Regions from separate parts of the Cedecea davisae genome, predicted to be linked through region 2. Evidence: predicted binding sites of a transcription regulator. Region 2 holds the regulator's gene; the other holds the start of a gene.
The links. The regulator sigma-54, encoded in region 2, starts transcription at its own class of promoters, with help from an activator protein. The targets are predictions, from matches to a motif close to GTTGGCACANNTTTCGCTNT.
Positions count from the first base shown of each region.

Region 1: a site for sigma-54 is predicted at 1,486-1,505, ahead of ACG1VR_RS18655 (pyridoxal-phosphate-dependent aminotransferase family protein). Genes of this name have one in related genera too.

Region 1 is NZ_CP172054.1:3,902,034-3,905,444, forward strand. Features, by position in the region: gene hpxK (allantoate amidohydrolase) at 1-195, opposite strand, end outside; gene ACG1VR_RS18655 (pyridoxal-phosphate-dependent aminotransferase family protein) at 195-1,436, opposite strand; gene ACG1VR_RS18660 (MurR/RpiR family transcriptional regulator) at 1,622-2,461, opposite strand; gene ACG1VR_RS18665 (gamma-glutamyltransferase family protein) at 2,584-3,411, shown strand, end outside.
Region 2 is NZ_CP172054.1:337,018-340,428, forward strand. Features, by position in the region: gene rapZ (RNase adapter RapZ) at 1-5, opposite strand, end outside; gene ptsN (PTS IIA-like nitrogen regulatory protein PtsN) at 52-549, opposite strand; gene hpf (ribosome hibernation promoting factor) at 632-919, opposite strand; gene rpoN (RNA polymerase factor sigma-54) at 942-2,375, opposite strand; gene lptB (LPS export ABC transporter ATP-binding protein) at 2,424-3,149, opposite strand; gene lptA (lipopolysaccharide ABC transporter substrate-binding protein LptA) at 3,156-3,411, opposite strand, start outside.

The DNA of each region.
Region 1 (3,411 bases), 1.4 Mb from region 2:
ATCCTGCCAGGTCGTCATGCTGAGCTGTTCCATCCAGCTGGCTACCAGCTGATTTGCCTGTAAGTGCTGAACGGAGAGATAGACGCGGGTCAGTTGCCCGGCGCTTTCGCTAATTGCCGCCAGCCTGTCTGCCCGGTCCATTACGCGCTGAGCGGCGACCCACGCATATTCAGCGTCCATCAGAGGGGCGGCCATTAGCTGGCTCCCTGAGCGTAAACGTTCCATGCCGCCTGCATCGCTTCACCCTGCACGGTTTTAAACCCAAGCCGGTTGAGCACCGCTTCCAGGGCGGTAAGCGTTTGCAGCACGCAGTCTTTACGGGCGTTATAGCCCATAGTGCCGATGCGCCAGATTTTGCCCTGAAGCGGGCCGAAAGAAGTGCCGATTTCGATGTGGAAGTCTTCCAGCAGCAGCTTGCGAACTTCTTCCCCATGAACCTGAGAAGGAATAGCTACGCCCAGCACGTTATTCATTTTGTGGTTTAAGTCGCCGAAGGTTTCCAGCCCCATACCCTGAATACCCGCGACCATCGCCCTGCCGTGCAGTTCGTGGCGAGCGATCCCGGTTTCCAGCCCTTCTTCCAGAATAATGCGAGCGCACTCTCGGGCGGCAAACAGCATGCTGGTGGCTTCGGTGTGGTGGTTAAGCCGCTCCGGCCCCCAGTAGTCCATCACCATGCCGAGATCGAAATAGTTGGAGTAGATCATCTCATCGTCGCCGTCCTGGTGCGCGGCGGTACGGATCCCTTCCTCTACGCATTTACGGCGGCGGATAACTTCTTCCATCTGCGGGCTAAGGGTTACCGGCGAGCTGCCGGACGGGCCGCCGAGGCATTTTTGCAGCCCAGCGGAAACCGCATCCAGCCCCCATGCATCGGTTAGCAGCTCGTTGCCGCCGAACGAAGCGGTAGCATCGGTATAGAACAGCACGCCGTGGCGACGGCAAATATCCCCCAGCTCCGCCAGCGGTTGCAGCATGGTGGTGGAAGTATCGCCCTGAACCGTCAGCAGCAGGCGAGGTTTCACCTTTTTGATGGCATCTTCAATTTGCTGCGGGCTGAAAACTTCTCCCCACGGCACTTCAATGGTGTGAACTTCGGCGCGGCAGCGGCGGGCAATCTCACACAGCAGATGGCCGAAGCGGCCAAAAACCGGCACCAGCACTTTGTCTCCGGGCCGAATAGCCGACAGCAAAATAGCCTCGATACCGGCGCGTGAAGTGCCATCTACCAGCATCGTCCATTTGTTTTCGGTACGGAAAAGCTCACGGTACAGCACCATCACTTCATTCATATAGCCCGTCATCACCGGGTCATACTGCCCGATAAGCTGGCTCGCCATGGCGCGCAATACTCGCGGATCGGCGTTGATCGGGCCAGGGCCCATCAGCAAACGGTGCGGCGGATTGATTTGTGGGAAGTGCTGAATATCAAACATGGCGGTTCCTTGAGTCTGAGATTGAAACAAAAGATTCTTATGCGTTTCTTTTGCAACTAATGTGCCAGCCGCAGGCAAATTTTTTTCCGGCTGATGCGTCGGGCCAGCGCGGAAAAAAAGAGTGAAGTAAGGATGATGAACCATTCTGGCTCACCCCGACCGTGCAACTGCACCAGGGTGGAGCATTAACGCTGTTCCAGCTCGTCCAGCTCTGTATACAATTCTGCGATATTATGGATACGCTGACGCCCGCTGGTCAATGACTCATGCAGCACCGCGTTCGCGAGTAAATTCACCAGGCTCATGGCGCTGCTATAGCTGTCGAAAGCGGAGACGCTGTCGAGCGGCGCGCTCAGGTGCCAGCGGGAATAAGCCGCCAGGCCGGAGGAAGAAGATTCGCTCAGCACCACCAGCGGTATACCGCGCTGCTGCAAACTGGCGAGCAGAGGCTTGATGATGCGCGGCCTGCGGCGAAATGCCACGGCAACCACGCAATCGTCCGGGCCGATATCCACCAGCTCTTCCGCCAGCGTCTGCCCCGGCTGCGGCAGGAGCAGCACCCCGCTGCGAATTTGCAGCAGCTGCTGGCGGAGGTGCATCGCCACCGGCCATGAATTTCGCATCCCGATGATAAACAAACGCTTTCCGCTGACCAGGGCATTAACCACCTCGGCAAACTGAGCCGAATCCAGCTGATTCACCAGATTGGTCAGATTGGCCATTTCCTGCTTGTAGTGCCTCGCCAGCAGCGTGTTGCCCTGCACCGCATCACGATTTTCCGTCAGCGGCATGCCGCTCTGGCGCAGGATTCGCAGCTCGTCGCGCATATCTTTATAACGCTCATAGCCCAAGCGTTTAAACAAGCGGCTTACGGTAGCCTTTGATACCCCGGAAAGCCGCGCCAGCTCGGCGCTGTTATAGCTAATCAGGTCGTCAAAATGATCGACAATGAACGAAGCTACGCGCTGCTCCTGCGGGGAAAATAGCGCCCATGAGGCCCGCAAACGCTCATCTAACTGTTTCATTCCGACTCCTGTAACTTTCGTTTCAGCGCAGCCTGACACAGTGAAACGATCTTCGTCAACCTGGAACATCTCTTGCTTCTGCTTTGCCTATCCGAGCGCAACATCTGCAAGAGAATAACAACATGCAAAGCAATATGGCCCCCAGCGGCATGGCGGTAGCGCCCCACCACCTGGCCAGCGAAAGCGCGCTGGCCGTTCTGCGCCAGGGCGGCGATGCCATAGAAGCTATGGTCGCCGCAGCCGCAACTATTACGGTGGTTTACCCCCATATGAACGGCATCGGCGGCGACGGCTTCTGGCTGATTGTCCCGCCGGAAGGGGACCCCATCACCCTCGACGCAAGCGGGGCGGCCGGCTCGCTGGCGACCCTGGACTTTTATGCCGGAGACACGGCAATTCCCCATCGTGGAAGCAAATCTGCATTAACGGTTCCCGGCACGCTCAGCGGCTGGGCGGAAGCATTAAAAGTTTCAGCGGAGCTTGGCGGCGGCCAGATACCGCTTTCGCGCCTGCTGGCGGATGCTATTCGCTATGCGGCAGACGGCATTCCGGTTACCGCCTCGCAGGCAAACGCGACCCAAAGCAAATACGCCGAGCTGGCCGATGTTCCCGGCTTCGCGCAAACCTTCCTGCAGCGCGGGGAGATTCCCGCCACCGGCAGCCGTTTTACGCAGCCAAAACTGGCAGAAACGCTCTCGCGCCTGACCGTAGAAGGCCTGGATAGTTTTTATCGCGGCCCGCTGGCGGCCCTGATAGCGGAGGAACTGGCGGCTTTGGGCATCCCGGTTACCGGGGAGGATCTGGCAAACCACCGGGCAAAACGCGGCAAGCCGCTTCGCCTTGAACACCAGGCCGGAGAGATTTTCAACCTCGCGCCACCCACGCAGGGGCTGGTCTCGCTGGCTATCCTCGGCATTACAGATCGCCTGCACATGGCCGAAGCCAGTGAG
Region 2 (3,411 bases):
ACCATGTAATCATTCCCCCGATTTATCTGTCCGGTACATCAAACGTGCCGATTATTCGTTTTCGCTGGCGTTATCGACTTCTGTTTCAGTAATTATCTGGTAAAGCTCTTCATCGCTGCTGGCCGAACGCAGGCGGCGGCAAATGGTTTTATCCGCCAGACGCTTCGCCACCAGAGACAGCGTATGAAGGTGGGTCTTGGTTTGATCCGCCGGCACCAGCAGCGCGAACAGCAAGTCCACCGGCTGGTTGTCGATAGCATCAAAAGCAATAGGCGTTTCCAGCTGGATAAAGACGCCAACGGCGCGCAGCGTATCTTCCTCAAGCTTGCCGTGGGGAATTGCAATGCCGTTGCCAATGCCGGTACTGCCCATACGTTCGCGGGTTAATACGGCTTCGAAAACGACCTGCGGCGGCAGGCCAAGCTGTTTTGCTGCCAGTTCGCTGATAATTTCCAGCGCACGTTTTTTACTCTGGCAGTGGACGCCACTGCGAGTACATTCCTGGTTAAGGACATTGCTCAGTTGTAGAGCCGAATCGTTGTTCATCATAAGTTCACCTAAGCATTTTTTGTGCGAACGGCCCGCTACACAGGCAGCGGGCCGACCGTATGCACATCTGATGCCCGGATTATCAGTGCTGTTTTAGTTTATCTTTGTGTTTTGTTAACTGTCGGGCCAGTTTATCAATCAGTCCGTCAATCGCGGCATACATGTCCTGGCCTTCGGCGCTGGCATGCAGTTCTCCACCGTTCACGTGCAGCGTAGCATCCGCCGCATGAGTTACTTTTTCCACCTTTAATACAATATAGACCTGGTTGATTCTTTCGAAGTACTGCTCCAGTTTGGCAAACTTAGCGTTCAAAAAATCACGCAGTGCATCGGTTATCTCGACGTTTTGCCCTGTAATGTTGAGCTGCATAGTGTCTTCCTTATCGGTGAAGTCACACCAGCTGTTTACGCTGGTTTGACGGTGGAATGGATAAAGATTCTCGGTACTTCGCAACTGTGCGGCGTGCCACCATAATACCCTGATCCGACAGCATTGAGGTTAATTTACTGTCGCTCAGAGGTTTGGCGGGGTTTTCCGCAGCTATTAACTTCTTCACCAGCGCACGAATTGCCGTTGAGGAGGCTTCGCCGCCGCCTTCGGTACTGACATGGCTGGAGAAGAAATACTTCAATTCAAAAATGCCGCGCGGGCTGTGCAAATACTTCTGCGTCGTCACCCTTGAGATGGTCGATTCGTGCATCTCTACCGCCTGGGCAATATCCGCCAGCACCATCGGCTTCATGTGCTCTTCGCCATGCTCAAAAAAGCCCTGCTGCTGCTCCACAATGCAGCGGCTAACGCGTAACAGCGTATCATTGCGGCTTTCGAGACTTTTAATCAACCACTTCGCTTCCTGCAGGTGACTGCGAATAAACTGCGAATCGCTGTCATTGCGGGTATTTCCGCCCATGGCGGCATATTGCTGGTTGATTTTGAGACGGGGAATGCTGTCGGAGTTAAGCTCTACGGTCCAGCGTGACTGTAGCTTACGCACCAGCACGTCCGGAATAACGTATTCAGGCTCGCCGGTTTGAATGGACTGGCCGGGGCGTGGGTCAAGCGACTGAATCAGGCACATGGCCTCTTTCAGCACGTCTTCTTTGATTCTTGTTACGCGCATTAAGGCGCGGAAATCGTGGTTAGCCAGCAGATCTAAATGATCGCTAACAATCAGGCGAGCTTCAGCCAGCCAGGGCGTTTCTTTGGCGAATTGAGAAAGTTGGATCAGCAGGCAGTCGCGCAAATCTCTCGCCGCCACCCCTACCGGATCGAAGCGCTGAATACGCTTAAGCACCGCTTCGACTTCATCGAGCGTGACCTCGTCGTTGCCCATGCTTTCCAGAATGTCTTCCAGCGGGACGGTTAGATACCCGGTTTCGTCTACCGCGTCGACTATCGAAGTTGCAATCGCGGTGTCCGTGTCGGAGAAGGGCGTCAGGTCAACTTGCCACATCAGGTAGTCCTGAAGCGACTGGGTTGTTTCACCCTGATAAACGGGAAGCTCATCGTCGAGATAGTCGGTGCCGGTGCCTGAAGGGGTTCCTGCGGTGTAGATCTCATCCCAACTGGCGTCCAGCGGCAGCTCCTCCGGCATATCTTTCTGTTCGAGGGCTTCGCGGGTGTCCATGGCTTCGCTCTCAGGCATTTCCTGAGTATCGATTTCATCATGCAGGTCGGTTTGCTCAAGCAATGGATTGCTGTCCAGTGCCTGCTGGAGTTCTTGCTGAAGCTCTAACGTCGAGAGCTGCAACAGGCGAATTGCCTGCTGTAGCTGGGGCGTCATAGCAAGTTGTTGGCTAAGCCGTAATTGCAAACCTTGCTTCATGTTCAGAGCAAACGTCCTCAAATAAGTCGTGTAAGACTTCCCACCCTATCAGAGTCTGAACTCTTCGCCCAGATAGACTCGCTTAACTTGCTCGTCTTCAAGGATTTCTTCCGGCGTGCCGTGGGCAATCAGGTGGCCCTGGCTAACGATATAGGCGCGTTCGCAGACGGCCAGCGTTTCGCGGACGTTATGGTCGGTAATCAGCACGCCGAGGCCGCTGTCGCGCAGATGCTCGATGATGCGTTTGATATCAATTACGGAGATCGGGTCTACGCCGGCAAAAGGTTCATCCAGCAGGATGAATTTTGGGTTTGCTGCCAGCGCGCGGGCTATTTCAACGCGGCGGCGCTCCCCGCCGGACAGCGACTGCCCAAGGCTATTGCGCAGATGAGAGATGTGGAACTCTTCCATCAGCTCGTTGGCGCGATCTTCGCGCTGCTCTGAGGTCAGGTCATCGCGAATCTGCAACACCGCCATCAGATTATCGAAAACGCTCAGGCGGCGGAAAATAGAGGCTTCCTGAGGCAGATAGCCGATACCACGACGTGCGCGGGCGTGTAGCGGAAGCAGGCTGATGTCTTCATCATCAATGATGATATTGCCCGCATCGCGAGGCACGATACCTACAACCATATAAAACGTCGTGGTTTTACCGGCGCCGTTTGGCCCGAGCAGCCCAACGATTTCGCCTGATTTAACGGTCAGGCTGACGTCTTCGACCACGCGGCGGCCCTTGTAGGCTTTAGCCAGGTTTTTCGCAATTAAAGTTGCCATAACGAATTAGTTACTCTTTTTCTGTGCCGGCTGCTGGCCGTTTTTGTTTTGCAACTGAGACGGCACCAGCACGGTGGTGACTCGCTTGCCTTTATCGCTAAACGCCTGCATTTTTTGCTCTTTCACCAGGTAAGTTATCTTGTCGCCGGTGATATTGCTGTCCAGCTGTTCCAGGTAAGCTTTACCGGTCAGCACGACGAAGTCGTTGGCCAGCTCATAATGCATGGTGGAGGCGTGGCCTTTTACCGGCTTCCCGCTGTCC